Linked DNA regions of Myxococcus xanthus. The protein of the gene in region 1 interacts with the protein of each later gene in a pairwise test. Links are inferred from orthologs where the notes say so. Each region holds a gene or a part of one and is shown on either strand. Other genes may lie near its edges. The genes, in order: clpA and BHS09_RS11265.

Evidence for each region.
Region 2: the proteins of clpA (region 1) and BHS09_RS11265 interact in binary tests that used the Escherichia coli proteins (3 or more experiments, as listed by UniProt). The link is inferred for Myxococcus xanthus from one-to-one orthologs.

What each region holds. Positions count from the first base shown.
Region 1 is NZ_CP017174.1:7,517,583-7,528,685, reverse strand. The notes cover bases 3,363-6,360. They hold clpA (ATP-dependent Clp protease ATP-binding subunit ClpA), read right to left. Parts: upstream 6,012-6,360; coding sequence 3,714-6,011; downstream 3,363-3,713. Other genes in these bases: BHS09_RS30910 (ATP-dependent Clp protease adaptor ClpS), read right to left, coding at 6,015-6,338; BHS09_RS30920 (methyl-accepting chemotaxis protein), read left to right, coding at 3,363-3,616. Outside these bases: BHS09_RS30930 (hybrid sensor histidine kinase/response regulator), read left to right, coding at 1-880; BHS09_RS30925 (chemotaxis protein CheB), read left to right, coding at 877-1,944; more of BHS09_RS30920, read left to right, coding at 2,021-3,362; BHS09_RS30905 (GNAT family N-acetyltransferase), read right to left, coding at 6,379-7,539; BHS09_RS30900 (hypothetical protein), read right to left, coding at 7,607-8,047; BHS09_RS30895 (DUF2378 family protein), read right to left, coding at 8,075-8,611; BHS09_RS30890 (NifU family protein), read left to right, coding at 8,767-9,333; BHS09_RS30885 (class I SAM-dependent methyltransferase), read left to right, coding at 9,243-10,265; BHS09_RS30880 (hypothetical protein), read left to right, coding at 10,397-10,669. UniProt on the Escherichia coli protein: ATP-dependent specificity component of the ClpAP protease. It directs the protease to specific substrates. It has unfoldase activity. The primary function of the ClpA-ClpP complex appears to be the degradation of unfolded or abnormal proteins.
Region 2 is NZ_CP017174.1:2,644,696-2,656,204, reverse strand. Bases 3,425-6,828 are described here. They hold BHS09_RS11265 (response regulator), read right to left. Parts: upstream 6,460-6,828; coding sequence 3,625-6,459; downstream 3,425-3,624. Other genes in these bases: BHS09_RS11260 (EF-hand domain-containing protein), read right to left, coding at 6,502-6,828; gor (glutathione-disulfide reductase), read right to left, coding at 3,425-3,501. In the rest of the region: BHS09_RS11280 (nucleotidyltransferase domain-containing protein), read right to left, coding at 1-712; BHS09_RS11275 (DNA polymerase beta superfamily protein), read right to left, coding at 709-2,004; more of gor, read right to left, coding at 2,083-3,424; more of BHS09_RS11260, read right to left, coding at 6,829-7,095; BHS09_RS11255 (RIO1 family regulatory kinase/ATPase domain-containing protein), read left to right, coding at 7,480-9,570; BHS09_RS11250 (hypothetical protein), read right to left, coding at 9,671-9,895; BHS09_RS11245 (zinc-dependent alcohol dehydrogenase family protein), read right to left, coding at 10,006-11,019; BHS09_RS11240 (multiheme c-type cytochrome), read left to right, coding at 11,074-11,509. UniProt on the Escherichia coli protein: Member of the two-component regulatory system UvrY/BarA involved in the regulation of carbon metabolism via the CsrA/CsrB regulatory system. Phosphorylates UvrY, probably via a four-step phosphorelay.

The DNA.
Region 1 (11,103 bases):
GCAGGGCCGCATCGAGGTCGCGAGCACGCCGGGGCAGGGCACGCGGTTCATGCTGACGCTGCCCACGGACCTGGGCAGCTCACCGGTGCTGGTGGTGCGCGTGCTGGAGCAGCTGGTGGGCCTGCCCATGCTGGCGGTGGAGGCCACGCAGCTGGCGCGCGCGGAGTCGCTGCGCCTGGGCAAGCGCCGGGCGCATTTGGAGTACCAGGGGCAGCTGTTGTCGGTGGTGGACCTGGGGGCGCGGCTGGGCCTGCGCGCCCTGGCGCCGCCGGCCGAAGGGCAGCCGCTGCTGATTGTCCAGAGCGGTGGCAAGCGCGTGGCGCTGGTGGTGGACGCGGTGGTGGGGGACCGGGATCTGGTCATCCGCCCGCTGCCGTCGGAAGTCCGCGACGTGCCGGCCTGGCAGGGCGCGGCCACGCTCAGCCGTGGCGAGCTGCTGCTCATCTGCCGCCCGGACTGGCTGGTGACGGAGACGGTGCAGGTGCAGGTGTCGGCGCAGCGGCGGGCGCTGGTGGTGGACGACTCGCTCACCGCGCGGGCGCTGCACCGGGCCATGCTGGAGGCGGGCGGCTTCACGGTGCACCTGGCGGCCAGCGGGGCCCGGGCCCTGGACCGGCTCCAGTCGGACACCTACGACGTCGTCATCTGCGACCTGGACATGGAGGAGATGGACGGCATCCAGCTCATCGCGAAGCTGCGTGAGCGCCCGGAGACGGCGTCGCTGCCCGTCATCCTGGTCTCCGCGCACGACAGCTCGGTGGCGCGCGAGCGGGGCCTGAAGGCGGGCGCGGACGGCTACCTCAGCAAGCGCGAGTGCGCCGCGGGCCGTCTGCTGGCAGAGGTGCTGGACGTCATGAGCCGCCGGGGGAGTCGCGCGTGAGCGTCAAGCGGCCCATTCGGGTCCTCGTGGTGGACGATTCGCCCACCATGGCGAACATGCTGACGGCCCTCCTCACGGAGGAGCCGCGCATCGAAGTCGTGGGCCGGGCGGGAGACGGCAACCGCGCCGTGCAGCTGGCGCGCCTGCTGCGCCCCGATGTCATCACCATGGACCTGCTCTTGCCCGGCCTGGATGGACCGGGGGCCATCGCCGCCATCATGTCCCAGTCCCCCGCGCGCATCCTCGTGGTGAGCGCGGTGGCGGAGCAGCGCGGCGTGGACCTGGGCTTCCAGGCGATGAGCGCCGGCGCGCTGGAGCTCATCGGCAAGCCCAACGTGACGAACGCGGAGGAGCTGCGCCGCTGGGGCAAGGAGCTGGCGCACTCGGTGTGCCTCATGGCGGAGGTGCCCGTCATCTCCCGCCGGCCGCGTGCGGCCACCGCGCCGCCGCCCCCCACTGGCGCGCGGGTGGACATCTTCGGCGTGGTGGCCTCCACGGGGGGGCCGCCCGCGCTGGCGGACGTGCTGTCCAAGCTGCCTCGCTCGCTGCCGGTGCCGCTGCTCATCGCCCAGCACATCACCGTGGGCTTCACCCAGGGCATGGTGCGCTGGCTGTCCCAGGTGACGCCGCTGCCGGTGGCCATCGCCAAGGACGGCGAGCGGCTGGAGCCGGGCCGCGTGTACTTCCCGCTGGACGGGCATGACCTGCTGGTGGACGCGGCCGGACTGGCGCGCCTGCAGCCCAGCCGGGGCGGACCGTGCCCCAGCGGGGATGTGATGCTGACGTCGCTGGCCGCCGCATTTGGCCGGCGCAGCGGCGGGGTGGTGCTCACCGGCATGGGCGAGGACGGCGCACGCGGCCTGCTGGCCATCCGCAGGGCGGGCGGCGTCACCTTCTCCCAGGACGAGGCGTCGTCGGTCGTCTTCGGCATGCCTCGCGCCGCGCTGGATGTGAAGGCCACCGACCAGGGCGTGCCCCTGGCTTCCATGCCGGAGCTCATCCTCCAGAGCTGTACCTTCGCCCCCTTCCGGGGCGGACGCCCCGAGGGAGGACCCACCCGGTGAGCTCCTCCTGTGCCTGTTTCACCTGCCCGCCTCCGCGCGGGTGCCGTGCTGACGTCGTTTCCCCGGCGGTGATTCCGTGAGCCTCCCGCAACAATCCTTCGCCTCCCAGTTGTCGCAGCAGTTCCGCCAGTCGCTGGGGCTGGCGCCGAAGTTCGTGCTCGTCACCGCGCTCATCAGCGCGACGGCGGCCACCCTGCTCACCGGTGTCGCCACGCGGCGGCTGGAGAGCGACCTGGCGGACAGCTACCTGGGCGCGGGGCGGCACGTGGCCCGCGGGCTGGCGGTGGCGGCGGAGCAGGGGGTGTCGGCGGGGGCCAGCGCGCTCCAACCCATGCTGGACGCCAGCGTGGGCCATTCGGACCTGGCTTATGCCTTCATTCAAGACTCGGCTGGCAACGTGGTGGCCCACACCTTCCCGGACGGCTTCCCGGACGCGCTGAAGGACGCGGTCGCCACCGCGGGCGCGGGCTCGGTGCTGGAAGCAGACGCCGGGGGCCTCCGCCTGCGCGCCATGGACGTGGTGGCGCCGGTGGCCGGTGGCCGCCTGGGCTCCGTGCACGTAGGCGTGTCCCGGGACCACATCGACGAGCTGGTGTCCGCGCTGCGCGTGCGGATGGTGGGCTTCGCGGCGCTGCTGGTGGCCCTGGGCGTGGCGGTGTCCGCGCTGTTCGGCCGCAGCATCGTCGGCCCGCTGAAGAGCCTGACGGAGGTGGCCGGCCACATCGTGGAGTCCGGTGACCTGACGCGCCCCATCCAGGTGAAGAGCGGTGACGAGGTGGGCCGGCTGGCCAACTCCTTCTCGCAGATGGTGGAGCGGCTGCGCGAGGTGACGCTCAACCTCCAGCAGGCGGCCGTGGCGCTCACCCAGTCCACCGAGCACCTGAATTCGTCCTCCACGGAGCAGGCGCAGACCATCTCCCGGCAGGCCGCGGCGCTGCAGGAGACGCAGGTGACGGCGCAGGAAATCAAGCAGACCTCCATGCTGGCCGCGCAGAAGGCGGAGAGCGTGCTGTCGGTGGCCGAGCGCGCCGACGCGCTGGCCAAGTCCGGCGAGGCCTCCATCGAGCTCACCATGGCGGGGCTCAACGACATCCGCGCCCAGGTGGGGGAGATTGCCCAGAAAATCGTCGAGCTGGGCGAGCGCACGCAGCAGATTGGCGGCATCACCCAGACGGTGAAGGACCTGGCGGACCAGTCCAACATGCTGGCGCTCAACGCCGCCATCGAGTCCGTCCGCTCCGGCGAGCACGGCAAGGGCTTCGGCGTGGTGGCGCGCGAAATCCGCGCCCTGGCGGACCAGTCCATCGAAGCCACCACGCGCGTGCGTGAGCTGCTGGACGACATCGCCAGCCAGGTGACGTTGGCGGTGCGAATCACGGAGCGCGGTGCCGAGCGCATGGAGTCGGGCCTGGCCCAGGTGCGCACCAGCGGGCAGAACCTGCGCGAGCTGTCCTCCATCGTCCAGGACAACGCCGCCGCCGTCCGTCAGATTGCCGCCGCCGTCAGCCAGCAGAACGTGGGCATCAACCAAATCACCCTGGCGGTGAATGACTTGTCCAAGATGATGGATGAGACGGTGGCCCGCATCGGCTCCACCGGCGAGGCCGCCACCACGCTGCAAATCATCTCCGAGCAGCTCTCCAGCGCGGTGAAGAGCTACCGCGTCGAGTAGTCGCTCGCCCGCTGTCACGGGCGGACAGACGAAGGCCCCGGCTCCCAGGGAAGGGGACCGGGGCCTTGTCATGTCCGCGGCCAGCGCGGGCAGGGGACTACGCCACCTCGGCGGTGGCGGGCTCCGTGCGCAGCTTGAGGTTGTCATCCTCCACGTCGTAGTGGGCGGTGCCTCCGTTCTTGAGGTCCCCGAAGAGGAGCGCCTGGGCGAGCGGCTTCTTCAGCGAGTTGTCCACCAGCCGGGCCATGGGGCGTGCGCCGAAGGCCGGGTCGTAGCCGTGCTCGGCCAGCCATGCGCGGGCGGCGGGCGTCAGCGCCAGCTTCACCTTCTTCTCGTCCAGCATCTTCTGGAGGAGGCGCACTTCCTTGTCCACCACCTTGAGGATGACCTCGGGCGGCAGGCCGGAGAAGAGAATCCACCCGTCCAGGCGGTTGCGGAACTCCGGCGTGAAGGTGCGCTCAATCGCCTTCTTCGCGCGGGTGGCGTCCACCGGCTTCGCGAGGTCCCCGAAGCCAATGGCCTTGGTGCTCATCTCCTGGGCACCCGCGTTGGTGGTGAGGATGAGGACGATGTTGCGGAAGTCGGCCTTGCGGCCGTTGTTGTCCGTCAGCGTCGCGTGGTCCATCACCTGGAGCAGGATGTTGAAGAGGTCCGGGTGGGCCTTCTCGATTTCATCCAGCACCACCACCGCGTAGGGGTGCTTGCGCACGGCGTCCGTGAGCAGGCCGCCCTGGTCGAAGCCGACGTAGCCCGGCGGCGCGCCGATGAGCCGGCTCACCGTGTGCTTCTCCGAGTACTCGCTCATGTCGTAGCGCAGGAACTCCACGCCCAGCGACTGCGCCAGCTGCTTGGCCAGCTCCGTCTTGCCCACGCCCGTGGGGCCGGAGAAGAGGAACGAGCCAATGGGCTTCTCCGGCGCGCGCAGGCCGGAGCGGGCCAGCATGATGGCGCTGACCAGGTCCTTGATGGCCGGGTCCTGCCCGAAGATGACGCCCTGGAGGTCCTTCTCCAGATTCTGCAGCTGCACGCCCTCGCTGGCGGACACGCTCTTGGCGGGGATGCGCGCCATCTTCGCGACGACGGCCTCCACGTCCGCGCCGCTGACGGTGTTGGAGCGCTGGCCCTCCGGCTTGAGCCGCTCGGCCGAGCCCGTCTCGTCGATGACGTCGATGGCCTTGTCCGGCAGGAACCGGTCGTTGATGTGCTTGGCGGACAGCTCCGCCGCCGCGCGGATGGCCTCGGGCTGGTACTTCACCCCGTGGTGCTCCTCGTAGCGGCTCTTCAGCCCTTCCAGGATGAGGATGGTGTCCTCGACGGAGGGCTCACCCACCTCAATCTTCTGGAAGCGGCGTGACAGGGCCCGGTCCCGCTCGAAGGCGGACTTGTACTCCTGGTACGTCGTCGAGCCGATGCAGCGCAGCCGCCCGCTGGCCAGCGCCGGCTTGAGCAGGTTGGACGCGTCCATGGAGCCGCCGCTGGTGGCGCCCGCGCCGACGATGGTGTGGATTTCGTCGATGAAGAGGATGGCGTTCGGCTGCTCCTTCAGGGCCTTGAGCACACCCTTGAGCCGCTCCTCGAACTGGCCGCGGAACTTGGTGCCCGCGAGCAGCGCGCCCATGTCCAGCGAGTAGACGACGGCGTCCTTCAGCACCTCCGGCACTCGGCCTTCGTGGATGTGCAGCGCCAGGCCTTCGGCGATGGCCGTCTTGCCCACGCCCGCCTCACCTACGTAGAGCGGGTTGTTCTTCCGGCGGCGGCAGAGCACCTGGATGGTGCGCTCCAGCTCCTTCTCGCGGCCGATGAGCGGGTCGATGCGCCCCTCCTTGGCCTCGATGTTGAGCTGCACCGTGTAGGCCTCGAGCGGGCTTTTCTTCGGGGACTCGCCCTCGTCGTCGTCGCCCGCGGGGGCGGCGTGGCCGGCGCTCTCCTCGCCTTCACCCTCACCCTCGCCGTCCTTGGTGACGCCGTGGGAGATGTAGTTGAGCAAATCCAACCGGGTGACGCCCTCCTGCTGGAGCAGGTAGAGCGCGTGGCTCTCGTCCTCGCGGAAGAGGGCCACCAGCACGTCCCCACCGTCGATGAGCTTCTGCTCGGCGGACAGCGCGTGCATGGCGGCGCGGTGGAGCACCCGCTCCACGCCGATGGTCTGCTGCGGCTCGGCGTCCACGCCCTCCGGCAGGCGTTCAACCGTCTCCTCCAGGAAGGAGACCAGGCGCTCCTGGAGTTGCTTCACGTTGGCGCCGCACCCCTTCAAGACTTCGCGCGTGCGCGCGTCCCGGGTGAGCGCCAGGAGCAGGTGTTCCAGCGTCAGGTACTCGTGGCGCATCTTCCGCGCCTCGTCCAGGGCGGTGCGGAAGCTGGCCTGCAACTCTTTGGCAATCAGCGGTCCTGCCACGTTTCAACCTTCCTCGGGTTCCATGGAGAGTCGCAGCGGCATGTCGTTCTCCTGCGCCGCGGCCTCCACCGTCTGAATCTTCGTTTCGGCGACGTCGTACGTATAAACGCCGGCCACCCCGACACCGTTGTAATGAACGTGCAGCATGATCTGCACGGCATCCGTCTCCGACTTGTGGAAGACCTCCTTGAGCACCGCCACGACGAACTCCCGGGTCGTGTAGTTGTCGTTGTGCAGGAGCACCTTGTAGAGCGGCGGTTTCTTGAGCTTCTGCTTGGGGGCGGACTCCGTGATGACGGAGGTGTCGTGCTCATGCTTCTGCGCCATAAGTCGTTCGGACTCCCTTTGCTGAACGGGCGGGGGATTTTCAGTCCCCCTCCTTGAAACCAGTCTCCGCCCGCCACTGGGGCAGGCCTCCTTCGACGGCTGCCCGCTCGTGGGCCAGGAAGCCGCGCACGGCCCTGTCCATGCCCGGGTGGAGGAGCAGGTGCGCACTGTACGTGAGGTGCGGCTCGAATCCCCGGGTGAGCTTGTGCTCTCCCCCCGCGCCCGGCTCGAAGCGCTCCAGCCCGGAGGTGATGCCCTCCGAGACGGGGTGGTACAGGCAGACGTTGAAGTGAAGGAAGGGGTGCTCCTCGAAGCAGCCCCAGTAACGGCCATACAGAACGTTGGCACCGGTGAAGTTGAACGCACCGGCCACCAGTCGGCCTTCCCGGCGGGCCTCCACCCACTCGCAGCGGTGCTGGAAGCGGGCGAGCACGCGAGCGAAGAAGTCCGGGGTGAGGAAGCGCTGGCCCCACGGGTACTTGTCCACCGTGGTGGCGTACAGGCGGTAGACGGTGTCCGCGTCCACGTCCGCCAGCGCGTCCCCGCGCAGGGTGCGGACCTCGATGCCGCGCTCGGTCAGGGCGCGCAGCTCCCGGCGCAGCTGGTTGCGGCGCTTGGCGTGGAAGCGGGCGAGGAAGTCCTCCAGCGTCCGGTAGCCCTGGTTGCGCCAGTGGTACTGCACGCCCAGCCGCACGGCGAAGCCCTGGGCCTCCAGGACGGGCAGCTCCTCCTCGGTGGAGAAGAGGACGTGGATGCCGGACAGGCGCTCGGCCCGGGCGAACTCCTGGGCGGCGGCGTACAGCTCCGCCTCGCGCGCGGCGCGGTCCTCGCCCGGGGCCACCAGCACGCGGCGCCCCGTGGCGGGGGTGAAGGGGACGGCGAGCACGAGCTTCGGGTAGTAGCGCAGGCCCGCGCGCTCGGCGGCGGTGGCCCAGGGGCTGTCGAAGACGAACTCCCCGTCGCTGTCGTCCTTGAGATAGGCGGGCGCGGCGGCCACCAGACGCGAGCCGCGCCAGAGCGTCAGGTGCCGGGGGTGCCAGCCCCGCGCCGGCACCGCGCAGCCGCTCTCCTCCAGCGCGGTGAGGAAGGTCCACTCCAGGAACGGCGTGGCCCGGGCGTCCACCAGCGCATCCCACGTGGCACGGGGGACGTCGGTGAGGGAGCGCAGGATGCGCAGCGTGGTGGGGAGCGGTGTCGACATCGTCGGAGCCTGGGCCAGGGCGAGCCTATAACGATGCGTACCCGCTGCTGCCACGACTGTCCGGGCGCTACTTCCCGCGAGTCAGCTCCGCGGCGAGGAAGCGTCCGGCTTCCGCCAGTCCTTCCTCCCCCCGGCGGCGTCCCTCGTCCGATTCCATGACCCGCCGCGCGGCGTCACCCGCGGTGCCCACCTCCAGGTCCACCAGGATGAAGAACGCGCTGAGCGCCGGACCCACGGGGGCGATGCGTCCCGGCCGCAGGGGCCGCTCACTCAAGGTGGCGGCCACCTTCTCCACCAGCCCGTCGTCGGTGAGCCGCTTCGCCTTGCCGCGCATGGCGGTCCACGCGACATCCAGCAGCGTGGGCAGCATCCGTCCGGAGAGCGCGCTGGACAGCCGCTGCGCTGCTTCTTCCTCGTCGATGTGGTGGGCCTGCGCGTAGGTGGGGACGAGCTTCGCCACCACCACGGCGCGGGTGGCGAGATGGGCGAGTCTGGGCGGGTAGGACACGCGGGGCTCCAGGGTGGGGCTGGCGGGCTACCAGCGCACGAACAGACGGTACCCCCCGCTGCTGCGCTCCTCCACGGAGATTCGAGGCCGGGCGTTGGCCATCTCCAACATTCCCTCCAGGCCCCCCGCCATCAGCTCGGGCCGGTTGTAGCGGTCCGACAGGGAGAGGCGGCGGCCGCGCTCGCCTTCGGAGGACATCGAGACGTCCACATCCGAGCGGCCCATCATCGCCAGGTAGCGAGGCACCCGCTCCAGGGCCCGCGCAGGCCCAATCATGGGCAGGGCCACCGCGGCCACGCGGCCTACCAGCGTCTGCGCGAAGCCGAAGACGCCCTGGCGGCCCAGCTGCCGGTAGGCGTCCTCGTCACCGAGCTCCGAGTAGCGCTCCCGCCGTGCCAGGGCCACTGCCCGCTGCCAGAGAGAAATGGGGTAGTCCAACTCCGGCTTTCGGCTGTCGTACCCCAGCGCCTCCAGTTCCTGGGCCAGCCGGCCCTCGGCCTGGAGACCCCGCACGAACAACCCCTCGAACACGCTGGCGGGCACGCGGGGCGGTGGCGGGGGCATGCCCCCAGTCTACGCAAAATCCACTACGAGTTCATATTTTTCTGGGATTACCGGTTGGTGCCGGAGCGGAGGGGGGCGAGGGGCGATTGCCAGCCCGCGAGCCGGGTTGCTATGGGGCCGCGAGCGCCTTAGAGGAGTCGTCCAAGGAGATTTGAATGTCGGTGAACATCCAGCTCGAGTGGACCCCAAACCCCAGCACGCTGAAGTACGTGGTGGACCGGCGGTTGTTGGCGGGCGGGGCGGTGAACTTCACGAACCCCGAGGAGGCCCAGGCGAAGTCCCCGCTGGCGCGCAAGCTGATGGACGTGCGCGGCGTCACGGCGGTGATGATTGGCACCAACTTCGTGACGGTGACGAAGGGGGAAGAGGGCGAGTGGGACGAACTCAATGACGAGGTCATGTCCACGCTGGACACCCACCTGACGGCGAATGAGCCGGTGGTGGACGAGGCGGCGCTGGCGGCGGCCCGCGAGGCGGCGGGACAGGCCGGTGGTGGCACGGTGGAAGGGCGCATCCAGGACATCCTGGACAGCGAAATCCGCCCGGCGGTGGCCATGGACGGTGGTGACATCACCCTGGACCGCTTCGAGGACGGCATCGTCTACCTGCACATGAAGGGCTCGTGTGCGGGATGCCCGTCGTCCACGGCGACGCTGAAGATGGGCATCGAGGGTCGCCTGCGGGAAATGATTCCCGAGGTCCTCGAGGTGGTGTCCGTCTGAGGCGCAACGTCAAAGCCTCGCAGGTCCGGCGGGAGCTGCTGCCGGACCAGTCCCCCGCGCTGCTGCGCGAGCTGCACCTGCTCACGCGCGAGGGGCATCTCAACGCGGACGCGCTGCGCAAGCTCAAGCAGGTGAACCACCTGATGGGCCTGCTGCGTCCCGCCGTGGAGGATGTCCAGGCGCGCCACCCGAACGCGGTGATGGTGGACGCGGGCAGTGGCAACGCCTACCTGGGCTTCGTCCTCTACGAGCTGTTCCTCAAGGGCGCCGCCAGCGGCACGCTGCTGTCCATCGAAGGCCGGCCGGACCTGACGGAGCGGGCCCAGGGCCGCGCTCAACGGCTGGGCTTCACGCGGATGCAGTTCCAGACGGCGCACATCGATACGGCGCAGTACCCGGAGCGCATCCATCTGCTGATGGCGCTGCACGCGTGTGACACGGCCACGGATGATGCGCTCGTCGCGGCCATCCGCCATGGCGCGGACCACGTGGCGGTGGTGCCGTGCTGCCAGGCGGAGGTGTCCGCGCAGCTCAAGGAGAAGCGCCCCGTCGTGGCCAGCAGCGGTAGCATGTCGCTGCTGTACGCGCATGCGTGGCACCGGCGCGAGTTCGGCTCGCACCTGACGAACGTCATCCGCGCGCTGACGCTGGAGGCTTTCGGCTACCAGGTGACGGTGACGGAGCTGACGGGCTGGGAGCACTCGCTGAAGAACGAGCTGATTCTGGGGCGCCGCGTACACCGGGAGAACCGGCGCGCGCGCATGCAGCTGGAGCGGCTGTTGGCGGAGACCGGGGTGAATCCCAAGCTGACGCGTGAGCTGGGCGTGAAGCCGGCGGTGTCGGCCGTGGTGGAGACTGTCTCCGCGCCGGAGCCGGATGCCTCCGAAGATGCCTCCGAGCCAGAGGTGTCTTCTTCCACCTCAGAGGCGTGAGCCGCACTGCGCCGCGGGCGTACGCCCGGCGTGGATTGGCAGCGCATGAGGGGCTTGGCATCGTCATGCGCGCGCCTCGCGCCTGGACGGGCGGGGCGCGTGTTCGCGGTGCCAAGCCGGAAGAGGCTCCCATGCGCAACAGGAAGGGCGTGTCTGTCGCGTTGCTGTTCCTGGCGGTTGCGGGTGTCACCCTGACCTCGCAGCGTGAGGCCGTGGATGCGGCCATGGGAGGCGACCCTCTCTGTGTCGCCTCCGCGTCCGCGGAGCGCGCGGCATCGAGGCCGCTCGAGGCGTGTCCCTCGTTCTGTGGGCCGGACCGCGTGGCCGGTCTCACGGCCTGCAATGGCGACGCGGCTTGCCGCAGCGCTTGCCAGGACGCGTACATCGCCTGCTGTGGTTTCTAGGCACGTCGTCGCGCGCTGAACGCGGGCGTCTGCCATGGCGACGCGGCCTGTCGTGGCGCCAGGCTCCGCACATCGCCACCTGTGGTGTCCAGGTGCGCGGCCCGGGATGAATGCGGGCGCCTGTAATAGCGATGCGGCCTGGCACCTCGCTGGTCAGGACGCATGCCTTGCCTGCTGCGGTCGCCAGGTGCTGGTCTTCGCGCTGATAGCGGGGGCCCCACCGGGGCAGTGACAGGGACGCACGCCTCATTGAAGTCACCGCCTTTGAGGGGGGCGTCCCCAGGGAGGGGCTCTGCTTCGCGTGCCCGGGAACGGTGGATGCGCAGAGGGGGCGGCGCGTTCGAACAGCGAGGTCGGGACCTCTCACCCAGGGCCCGCGTCGATGGTGCTCCGGGCGTCGCGGCGCCCTCGTGCGGCGCAGGCTGGCGGTCGAG
Region 2 (11,509 bases), 4.9 Mb from region 1 along the record:
CGGGCAGCACCGAGTCCGCCCGCGCGGCTTCGAGCACCTCGAACGCACGCGACACCTCGCCGCGCCACCGCTCGCTCAGGGCCTCCGGAAGCTCGCTCTTCTCCCCGCGCAGCTTCTGCTCCACCAGGGCATGGGCATCCGCGAAGCCGTACTGAGACAGCAGCTCCGTGACGTCCGTCTCCACCACGCCGGTCCGCAGCGCATGGGACCCCGTCAGCGTGGTGCGCAGCACGTAGAGCAGCCGCTTCGCCGACCGGAAGCCGCTCTTCTCCCACTCGCGCAGCTGTCCCTGGGCAAAGCCGTTGTAGTGCCGGTACATCTTGCGCGACAGCACCGCGCGCACCAGCGGACGCAGCGACTCCAGCTCCGGAGACACGCGCAGGGGGATGGCCCCCAGCACCCGCTCCAGGTAGTTCCCATTGCCTTGCAGGATGCCCTGGAGCACCGGCAGCAGTTCGTTGGACGAGTAGTCCACCTCCACGCCCTCCAGCACCTCCAGTCGCTCCGTGGGGACGTGCACGGGCTGCAGCGTCAACAACGCCGCGGTATGCGCGACGTGGATGGACTTCAGGTCCAGGTCGCTGTCCGGCGAGGGGAAGCCATAGGCGTGCGCTCCGGACAGGGAGACGACCAGATGCGAGCGGTGCCGGGACTCCTCGTCCAGCACCCGGTCCGCCATCGCGCGTTGATGTTCCGTCAAGGTGCCCTTCATTCCGAATCCCTCCACGCCATGGCCGGGGCCTCCGGCGCGTCACGTCCCAGTGGCCCGGGTTCCTTCAGCACCCAGCGCCGCGCCAACTCCTCGCCCACGCGCCGCAGCAACCGGTCCGCGCGTTCGTAGTCCGGATGCTCCGGCAGACGGCTCTCCCGGTGTGCGGCCTCCAGGTCCGGCGCCAGCGCCTCCGCGTCCCGCAGCACGTCCTCCAGCGGCACGCGGCCCGCCTTGATGTCCAGCAGCCGCGCCTTCAGTGCGCCAGAGGCCTCGAAGGCGGGCGCGCCCTCGCGCAGCCACCCCGTCGCCGTGGCCACCAGCCGCAGCAGGTTGTAGGCGTTCTTCGGGTGCAGCTCGCGCGCGGAGGGAGGCCGCTGACCGCCGCTTCGCGCATAGGCGGTGAGCGCCTTGAAATCATTGGCCGCCAACAGCCCCTGGTCCCAGAGCGAGCGGTAGAGCTGCTTCACGTACGTCTTCGCCGCCAGCAGCGCATCCTGCGCCGACGGCGCCTCGCGGGGCGACACGGCCGACAGCCGGCGCGCCACCTCGTCCAGGTCCGGCGCGGGCTCCTCGCACAGCCACTCGAGCAGCAAGTCCCGATGCTCCGCCAGCCGCTGGCTGCGCGTGAGCTTGTCGAGCTGGCTCATGGCATACCGCCCGAAGCTGCCGAACAGGGCCTTGGACACGAAGGCGTCGCGCTCCGCCAGGAGCCACTCGCCCACCGGGTCCAACGCCTTCACGCCCGGAACGAAGAGCGTCTCCAGCGTGTTCGGGTCCGCGCGGAGCGCCTGCTCCACCGCCTTGTGGACTTCCCAGTACGTGGTGCTGCCATCCGCGCTCACCAGATCCCTGGGCGCGTCGACCAGTCCAAACCGCCAGGGGAGCGGCAAGGCGAACACGCCGCGCACATCCACGTCCGAGCGCTCGTCGGCCAGCCCCCATGCATGGCTGCCCACGCGCGTCTCCAGCACCACACACGGCGTCAGCGCGCTCCAGGCCGCCTCGCGGCGCTGGGCGAACTGCACCTGCCCCGGACGCCGGGGCACCAGCTCGTCCCGCGCGAACCACACCTCCCCCACGCCGACAATCTGCACGTCGAAGCCGCCGTCATGCGCGCGGACCACGCGGCCCACCACGCCCTGCGGGATGCGACGGCCTCCGGAGGCCAGGCGCTCCACGCGCGTCGTCACCTCGGTGCCGTGGGGCAGCGGCACCGACAACCGGTCCACCTGCTCCAGGCCCCGGATGCGCGCGCCGCCTGGGGAGGGAGCCTCCGTCGATGAATCACTCATGGGGTCGTCACCTCTCGAATCGGTGCGAAAGCCGCCCAGGGACGGCGGGACGAGCGCCGCCCTGACCCGAGGCGGGCCTCAACGCCGGGTGGACGCCGCCGCATCATGGCCCAACTCCGCCGCCATGCGCTCGTCGGGGTCCGGCCGCTTGTCGCGCAGGGTGACGAACTCCTCGGCCGCGGTGGGGTGGATGCCCACGGTGGCATCGAGCTGCTTCTTGGTGACGCCACACTTCACCGCCACCGCCAGTCCCTGGATGATTTCCGGCGCGTCCGTCCCCACCATGTGACAGCCGAGCACACGGTTGGACTCGCGCTCCACGACCACCTTCATCATGGTGCGCTCGTTGCGCCCGCTCAGGGTGTGCTTCATGGGGCGGAAGCTGGTGACATAGATGTCCAGCTTCCCATGACGCTCCCGCGCCTCCTGCTCCGTCAGTCCCACCGAGGCCACGGGCGGCTGACTGAACACAGCCGACGGCACGTTGGTGTGGTCCATCTGCATCGGGTTGTTGTTGAAGAGCGTCTCCGCCAGGGCGCGCCCTTCCGAGATGGCCACCGGCGTGAGGTTGATGCGGTCGGTGATGTCGCCCACCGCGTAGATGCTCTCCACCGAGGTGCGGGACCACTCGTCCACCACCACCGCGCCCCGTGTGTCCAGCACCACCCCCACTTCCTCCAGCCCCAGCCCCCCCGAGTTGGGAACGCGCCCGGTGGCGAACAGCACCGCGTCCGCCTCCACCGTCTCGCCCCCGCCCGTCAGCAGGCTGACCCCGCCCTCGGCGCGCTTCTCGATGTCCCGGATGAAGGTGTCCGTCATCAGCTCGATGCCCTTCTTGCGCATCTCCTCCGTGAGGAAGGAGCGCACGTCGTCATCGAACCCGCCCAGCACGCTGGCGCCGCGAATCAGCATCGTCACCTGGGAGCCCAGCCCGTGGAAGACGCCCGCCAGCTCCACGCCGATGTACCCGGCCCCGACGACGGCCAGCCGCCGAGGCAGCTCTGGGAAGGACAGCGCCTCATCGGAGGTGACGGAGTGCTCGATACCGGTGATGTCGGGCGGAAGGTAGGGCCGCGAGCCCGTGGCAATCAGGATGCGCTCGGCCGTGTACAGCTTTCCGGCCACCTCCACCGTGTGCGGGTCCACCACGCGCCCGCGCCCCTCCATCAGCGTCACACCCGAGTCGCGCAGCAGGCGCGCATACACGCCACGCAGCCGGTCCAACTCCTTGTCCTTGGCGGCCAGCAGCTTGCTCCAGGTGAACAGCGGCTCCTGGACCGACCAGCCGTAGCCCTCCGCGTCCTGGAACTCCTCCCGGAAGTGCGCGCCGTACACCAGGAGCTTCTTGGGCACGCAGCCGCGGTGGACACACGTGCCGCCCACGTCGCGGTCCTCACACACCGCCACCCGGGCCCCGTGTGCCCCGGCCCGGCGGCTTGCCGCCACACCGCCAGAGCCGCCGCCAATGGTGAACAGGTCGAAGTCGTATCGGGCCATGCGCTTTGAATCTCCTCGGTGGCATTCGCGAATGAACCTGAAGAGATAGCGCTCGGATGGGGCGTCGCGCACCGTCGACGTGCGCCTCCGTCGCGTAATCCGGGCCGCCCCACGCGCCGCGTGTCAGCCGCCGGACAGGGCCAGGACGCTGTCACGCAGGCGGCCCAGCAGCAGCCGCGTCACTTCCAGCTCCGTCCGGCACCGCTCGAGCCGCTCGGGCATGTCCTCCAGCAGCCCGGAGTCCGCCTGCACTTCGATGTCGCGGGCCTGCGACTCCAGCGCGCTGGCGCCGAACCAGGCCGCGTTCGACTTGAGCGTATGCGCCGCCCGGCCCAGGTCGTCCGCGTGCCCACGCACCAAGGCCGAGTACGCGTCCTCCAGGAGCGCCGGCATGCTGTGCAGCGCGGTGTCGATGAGCTCGGGGAGAATCTGCGCCGCCTGTGCCCCCAGCTCTGCCCACAGCCGGGCGAGCGCGGCTGACTCCAGGCCCGGGATGCGCGCCGCGTCCGGCAGGCCTTCCATGACGGTTTGCAGCGGCGTCAGCGCGACCGCGCCGCTCGCGACCCGCCGCTCCGGTGCCACCTCCGAACGCCGGGGCTGGCAGCGCAGCAGCGCCGCCGTCAGCGCCTCCACGCGGATGGGCTTGCCCAGGAAGTCGTCCATGCCCGCCGAAAAGCACTGCTCCCGGTCGGAGTCCATGGCGTTGGCCGTCATCGCGATGACCCAGGGCTGCGCCTTGGGCGGCAGCTCCTGGCGGATGCGGCGCGTGGCCTCCAGGCCGTCCATCTCCGGCATCTGCAGGTCCATGAGGACCGCGTCGTAGCGCTTCTGGAACAACGCCTGCAGCGCCTGGCGTCCGTTCAGCGCCACGTCAGCGCGGTAGCCGAGCCGCTCCAGCACCAGCAGCGCCAGCTTCTGATTGGTGGCGTTGTCCTCCACCAGGAGGATGTCCAGCGGTACGGTGTCCCCCGGCCGCTCCCCCGGAAAGGGCCCTGCTCGCGAGGGCCGCGTCTGCCGGGGCTCCGGGAGCTGGGGGAGGTGCTGCGAGAAGCACGACACCAGCGCGTCGTAGAGCTGCGAGCCCTTCACCGGACGCGACAACACGCCCGCGAACAGGCCCTCGGGGGGATTGCCCCGCCGGCCCGGCGTCGACACCAGCACCAGGGGAAGGGCCCGCGTCTCCTCGCGCCGCCGGATGCGCTCGGCCAGCGTGGTGCCATCCAGCCCCGGCATGTGGTGGTCGATGAGCACCGCGTCGAACGAAGCCCCCGCCTCGAGTTGGGCGAGCGCCTCCATCCCCGACGCGGACTCCACGGGCACCAGGCCCCACGCCTGGAGCTGCCGTCCCAGCAACCTTCGGAACAGGGCGTTGTCGTCCACGATGAGCACGCGCCGGCCCTGCAACAGCCCCTGCTCCTGGCGCGGCTGCACCGCGTAGGCCTGTGGCGCAGCCTGGGCGCGCAGGGTGAAGCGGAAGGTGGTGCCTTGTCCGGGCACGCCCTCACTCTCCACCCAGATGGTGCCGCCCATGGCCTCCACCAGCCGCTTGGAGATGGCCAACCCCAGCCCCGTACCACCGAAGCGCCGCGACACGGAGGCATCCAACTGGTTGAACGGCTGGAACAGCCCCGTGCGCCGGTCCTCGGGAATGCCGGGGCCGGTGTCCTGCACGCTGAAGGTCAGCTCCCAGTCCGCCGCGCCCTCCGCGCTGCCCAGGGCCGAGCCCTCCACGCACACCACCGCGCCGCCGTGCTCGGTGAACTTGAGCGCGTTGCCCACCAGGTTGAGCAGCACCTGACGGAGGCGCGACGCATCGCCCACCAGCATCTGCGGCAGCTGCGGCGCGAGGTCACACCCCAGGTCCAGCCCCTTCTCGCTGGCACGCACGGCCATCAGGTCCAGGACGGACTCCACGCACTGGCGCAGGTCGAAAGGCCGCAGCTCCGCCTCGAAGCGACCGGCCTCTATCTTGGAGAAGTCCAGCACGTCGTTGAGCAACGTCAGCAGCGCCTCGCTGCTCTGCCGGATGGTGGCGACGAAGTCGCGCTGCTCTTCCGTCAGCGCTCGGTCCAGGAGTAGACCCGTCATGCCGATGATGGCGTTCATCGGCGTGCGGATTTCGTGGCTCATGGTGGCCAGGAACAGGCTCTTGGCCTGGTTGGCCGCCTCCGCTGCCTTCCGTGCCCGTTCGAGGTCGGAGATGTCGTGGTAGATGGCGATGAAGCCGAGCTGCCGCCCGCCCACCGACACCGGCAGCGCCCGCAGCTCCACGTCCACCACACTGCCATCCTTGCGGACCCGCCGGGTGACGGAGCGCAGCCGCCCACGCTGCACGACCTCGCGCGACGCCTGCTCCGCTTCCGGGAGGACGGTGGGCTCGGTGGCGACCAGTTCGAAGATGTGCTTGCCGAGCGCTTCCGCCGGCGAATACCCGAACAGGCGCGTGGCCTCGGGGTTCCACGACAGCACGCGGAACTGGCGGGTGATGGTGATGATGGCCACCGGGCTGTTGATGACCACCGCCTCGAAGAACTCCTTCTGCTGCCGGAGCGAGGCTTCCACCTCCAGGCGGGCCGTCATGTCATGGAGCTGCAAGACCCAGCCCCCGTCCCCTTCTCCGGACAGGGGCAGCGTCACCACCCGCAGGTAGTGCGCGGGGCCGGAGCCGCCTGGGCGCTGTCCGGCCAGCTCCGTCTCGCGCAGGGCGGCATCTGCGGGAGCGCGGGGCTCGGGCGGACGCCAGCCGGGCAGGAGCAGCCCCACCGGCTGCCCCACGAGTCCAGCACGCGGCCCGAAGATGCGTTCCGCGGCGCGGTTGACCTCCACGATGCGCTGCCCAGCATCCAGCACGAGCACCCCATCCCGCGAGTGCTCGAAAACCGCTGCATGTGCGCTTGACGCCAGGTCAGCCACCCTTCCCCCTGCCACGAGAATGAAGGCCCGCTCGGACCGCATCATGCCAGACGCGCGCGCGGACCAGGACGGTGTTGCAACGAACCGTCAGCGGCTGTTCCACCAGGCCTTGAACTCGTTCCAGGAAATCTTCCCGGTGCGGTCCGTGTCGACGATGTCGACGGCGATTTCCAATTCCTCGTCGGAGATGTTCTGCCCCAGCGCCTCCAGCAAGCGCGCGAACTCAGCACGGTCGATGGTGCCGGTCCGGTCGCGGTCATACCGCTGGAAGATGTCGAGCACCTCGTTGCCGGAGCTGGTGAACTCGTCCACCGCGGCGTGGACGGGAGCCAGGGGCTGGAGCCCCGCGGACGTCGTCTCCACCTGCTCGACGAAGGGTGACCCTGTCGTGGGCCGCTCACGCCGAGACTCGGAGGTCCGCCGCGTCGCTGCCTTTCGCGCGGGGGCCTTCTTCGCGGGGGCCTTCTTCGCCGCCGCCTTCTTCGCCGTGGTCTTCTTCGCCGCCGCCTTCTTGGCCGTGGTCTTCTTCGCCGCCGCCTTCTTGGCCGTGGTCTTCTTCGCCGCCGCCTTCTTGGCCGTGGTCTTCTTCGCCGCTGCCTTCTTCGCCGTGGTCTTCTTCGCTGTCGCGCTACGCCGGGATGACTTCTTCGCAACAGCCGTCTTGCGTGACTTCGTCGCCATGATGAACCCCTCCCTGGACGGCGCGCATCGTAGCGCTCCCTCGCTCGGGTCCAAGCATCAGCACGCGCCCCAACCCACCCGTTACGGTGTGCGGCCTCCGTCCCCTGGCGAACGCGGACGGTGGGGACGGCCTGGAATCAAGCCCAAAACATGGTCCAAGATGACCCACCCAGCGCCTTCAAAGCCCTGGCTACCCTGGAACCCCGGGAGACAAACTGCTAGCAGGCCGTCCGCCAGCCTTCCTGGCTGCTTGCCGCACCGTGTTGGTAGCAAGAAGGGCCCGCGAGATGTTCACATGCCGCCGTGCGCCGCGAACAGGGCCGCCCGCACGCTTGCTACTGCACCGCCAATCCTGCCCGGCCCCCACTGGAACCCCGCGTCGGAATGAATGACTCGCTAGAGACCCTCCTGGCCGATGGCATCATCGAAGCCATCATCGGCCAGTTGAAGACGGGCAAGGAGGCCGAGGTATGGCTGGTCCAGCACGCAGGCCAGGTGGTCGCGGCCAAGCTGTATAAGGAGCGCCACGAGCGCAACTTCCGCAACAACGTGGGCTACCGGGAAGGCCGCGAGGTGCGCAACTCGCGCACGCGCCGCGCCATGGAGAAGGGCAGCCGCTTCGGCCAGAACGCCGCCGAGGACGCCTGGAAGAGCGCGGAGTCTGACTCGCTCTACAAGCTGCACGCCCAAGGTGTGCGCGTGCCCACGCCGGTGCTGTTCTACGAGGGCATCCTCCTCATGGAGGTGGTGCTGGATCCAGAGGGCCACCCCGCCCCGCGCATGGTGGAAGCCCCTCCCGCCACCCCCGAGGACGCGCACGCCCTCTACGTGGACCTGCGGGCGCAGGTCGTCAACATGCTGTGCGCCGACCTCATCCACGGCGACCTGTCCCCGTACAACATCCTCATGAGCTATGCGGGGCCGGTCATCATCGACTTCCCGCAGACAGTGGCGGCTGCTCGCAACAACCGCGCGGAGTTCTATTTCCGGCGCGACCTGGACAACGTCCGCAACTTCCTCGCGAGCACCGCGCCCTGGCTGCATGGCGCCGCGGGCGACACGAGCGAAATCTGGAATGCCTACGTGCGCCGGGAGCTCACCCAGGACTTCGTGCCGTCGGGCAACTTCCGGGAGGGGCCTCGCCAGAACGGTCGCGGAGGGCCTCGGAACCAGGGGTTCCAGCCCCAGGGTGACGAGCGCAGAGGCGGGTTCCGTCCGCCGCCGCCCGCGCCGGTCGAGCAAGCCGCCGCCCCCCAGCGCGACATGACGCCCGAAGAGGCCGCCGAGGCAGAGCTTCGGGAGCTGGAGGCGCTGGTGCTCAGGCAGGGTGGTGGTGAGCGTGGCAAGCCCGCGGTGGCGGCACCTCCGCCTCGGGGCGGGCGCAACCGGGGTTTTGGCGGAGGCCGCCCCCCGCCGAGGGGTGGAGGCAACGGCGCACGGCCGCCGCAGACTGGGCAGCGGACGGGCGGCGGTGCGCCTGGGCGCTCGGGCTCGAACGAGCCGCGTGCGAGTGGCGGTGCGCAGGGCGGCCCGCGCTCGAATGAACCGCGTGCGAGTGGTGGTGCGCAGGGCGGTCCGCGCTCGAGTGAACCGCGTGCCGGATACGGCGGGCTCCAGGGCGGTCCACGCTCGAACGAGCCTCGTGCAAATGGTGGCCCCCAGGGCAGTGCGCGCTCAAACGAGTCGCGTGCCGCGAACGGTGGTCACCAAGGTGGCGCTCACTCGAACGAGCCTCGTGCGACTGGTAACTCACAAGGCAGCGCGCGCGCGAACGAACCGCGTACAGCAACCGGCGGTTACCAGGGCAGCCCGCGCTCAAATGAGCCTCGCGCGAACGGCAGGTTCCAGAACGGCCCGCGCCAGAATGAGCAGCGCGCGGACGGAGCCAATGCAGAAGGCTCGCGTCCGTCCGGACGGCGTGAAAATGGAGGCCAGCCAGGAGGCTGGCGCCAGAATGAGTCGCGTGCGAACGGCAGAGGCATGGGCGCCTCCCAGCCGAATGAGCAGTTCGCGGACAGCGCGCCCTCAGGAGGCCCCCGCCAGAACGAACAACGCAATGGCCGGCCGCCCCGCTCCAACCCGCGCGGTGGCAATCCGGGCGCGCCCACGACTGAGCAACGTGCGTTCGACAACGGCCGTCCGTCACGGAACGAGCCTCGCGGCGACACCTTCGCCTCACCGATGAACCAGAGGGGTCCTCGCGGCGGCGGGGCTCGCTCCGACCGGAACGAGCGGCGCGGCAATGGCAGGCCGGAGCCTGTCGTCGAGACTCGGTCCATGCCAGGCGCTCCCGCGCAGAACACGGTCCGGGAATCCCGTCCGGGCAACAGCGGCAACGAGGGTAGCCCTCGACAGCCGCGCCAGTCCCAGGGCCGCGGAGGTCCGCGTTCACCGCGGCCTGGCGGGCCCCAGGTCTCCTACGTGGCCCGCCCGGCCTCCTCGTCCGACCCCGGCTCGCACGAAGCGGGTTCCTGAGCCGTCATCGAGGGCTCCCGGAGCGAACTCCGGGGCCCTCCTTCGATGACCTCGTGCCTGGCACCGGCGGGAAAATGCCGGTGCCGGACGAGGCGCGGCGTCACGGCTTGGTACGAGGCCCCGCCGTGGGCATCTTGCTTGGTGGCTGCTTGGCCTCGGGAGGCTTCGGCCGGGTCGGCGCGGGCTGCGGCGAGGGGCGCTTGTTCGGGTCGTGCCCCTCCCAGACCTTGTCGGCGACCGCCTTCGCCCCTTCCTTGATGACGTCGTAAGCCACACCGCTGCCAATGACCTTGGCGACCTCTTTGATGACCTTCCCTGCGACCATGTGGACTCCCCCTCTGTCGCTGAAGCGACATTGTAACAATACAGGGACATCCACAAGAAGTGAACCTACGCACACGGAGGGGATGAGCAGGTCTGGCCGCGAGAGCTGTTTCACCCCACCCGGACGACCACCTTCCCGAAGTGCGCCCCACTCTTGAGGTGCTCGAAGGCAGCGCGTGCCTCGGAGAACTCGAAGACGCGGTCCACCACCGGGCGCACGGTGTGCAGCGCGAAGGCCCGGTTGAGCGCGTCGAAGCTCTGCCGGTGGCCCACGAAGATGCCCTGCACCCGCAGGTTCTGCATGAGAATGGGCGTCAGCGGCATCGCACCGGCGCCGCCGCTGAGCACGCCAATCACAGACACCGTGCCGCCGGGCCGAACCGCGCGCAGCGACTTCTCGAAGGTCCCCGCCCCACCCACTTCCACCACGTGGTCCACGCCCACGCCGCCCGTCAGCGCGCGCGCCGCCTTGTCCCAGTCCGGCGTCGTCCCGTAGTTGATGCCTTCATGCGCGCCGAGCGTCCGGGCTCGCGCCAGCTTGGCGTCACTGCTGGAGGTGATGATGATTCGCGCGCCCAGCAGCTTGGCAATCTGCAACGCGAAGATGGACACGCCCCCGGTGCCCTGAAGCAAGACGGAGTCTCCCGACTTGAGCGCCCCATGGGTGACCAGCGCGCTCCACGCCGTCACGGCCGCGCACGGCAGCGTCGCAGCCTCTGCATCGGAGAGATAGGCGGGCGTGGGCACCGCGCCGTCCTCGTGCAGCAGCACCGTGTCCGCGAGGGCACCGTCCAACGGTCCGCCCAGCGTGCTCACCTGCGCCGCCCGCGTGGGCTCTCCGGCGCTCCAGGCCTGGGAAAAGAGGCTCATCACCCGGTCACCGGGCTTCACCCGCGTCACACCCGGGCCCACCGCATCCACCACGCCCGCCGCGTCCGAGTTGGGAATGAGTGGCAGCTTCTGCCGGGGGTTGTAACGCCCCTCCACCATCATCAAGTCGCGCGAGTTGAGGCTCGTGGCCTTCACACGCACCCGTACCTGCATGGGGCCGGGCGTCGGGTCCGGCCGCTCGACCTGAACCAGCTTGTCCAACCCGAACCCCGCTTGGATTTCATAGGCTTTCATGGGTGAGGAGTTGTACCGCGCACCTCCCAATCACGCCTACAGTGCGGGGCCACCGTGTCCGTGCTCGTCCTCTTCACCTGTTCGCTGCTGGCCACAGCGCCCACGCCACGTTTTCCCAAGGGCACCGCGCGAATGGAAGTGGGACCCGCGCCGCATGGCCTGCCGGACTGGAATGTCCAGCGCTGCGCGGAATGCCACACCGTCCAGGTGGACTCCTGGCGACACAGCGGGCACGCAACGGCCCGCACGGATGACGTCTTTCAGGTCGCGTTGACCGAGGACCGGCCCGGCTGGTGTGTGCAATGTCACGCGCCGCTCGCCCGGAACCTGGAGCGGGGCCCGCTTCCCAAGGACAGTCCTCCCGAGGAACACGGTGTCACCTGCGCCGGCTGCCATGCGCCCACGAGCAACGAAGGCCAGGCGCCCGGAATGCCCTGCGCGGGCTGTCACCAGTTCGGCTTCCCCGTGGTGACGAGCGCGGGGCAGCGGG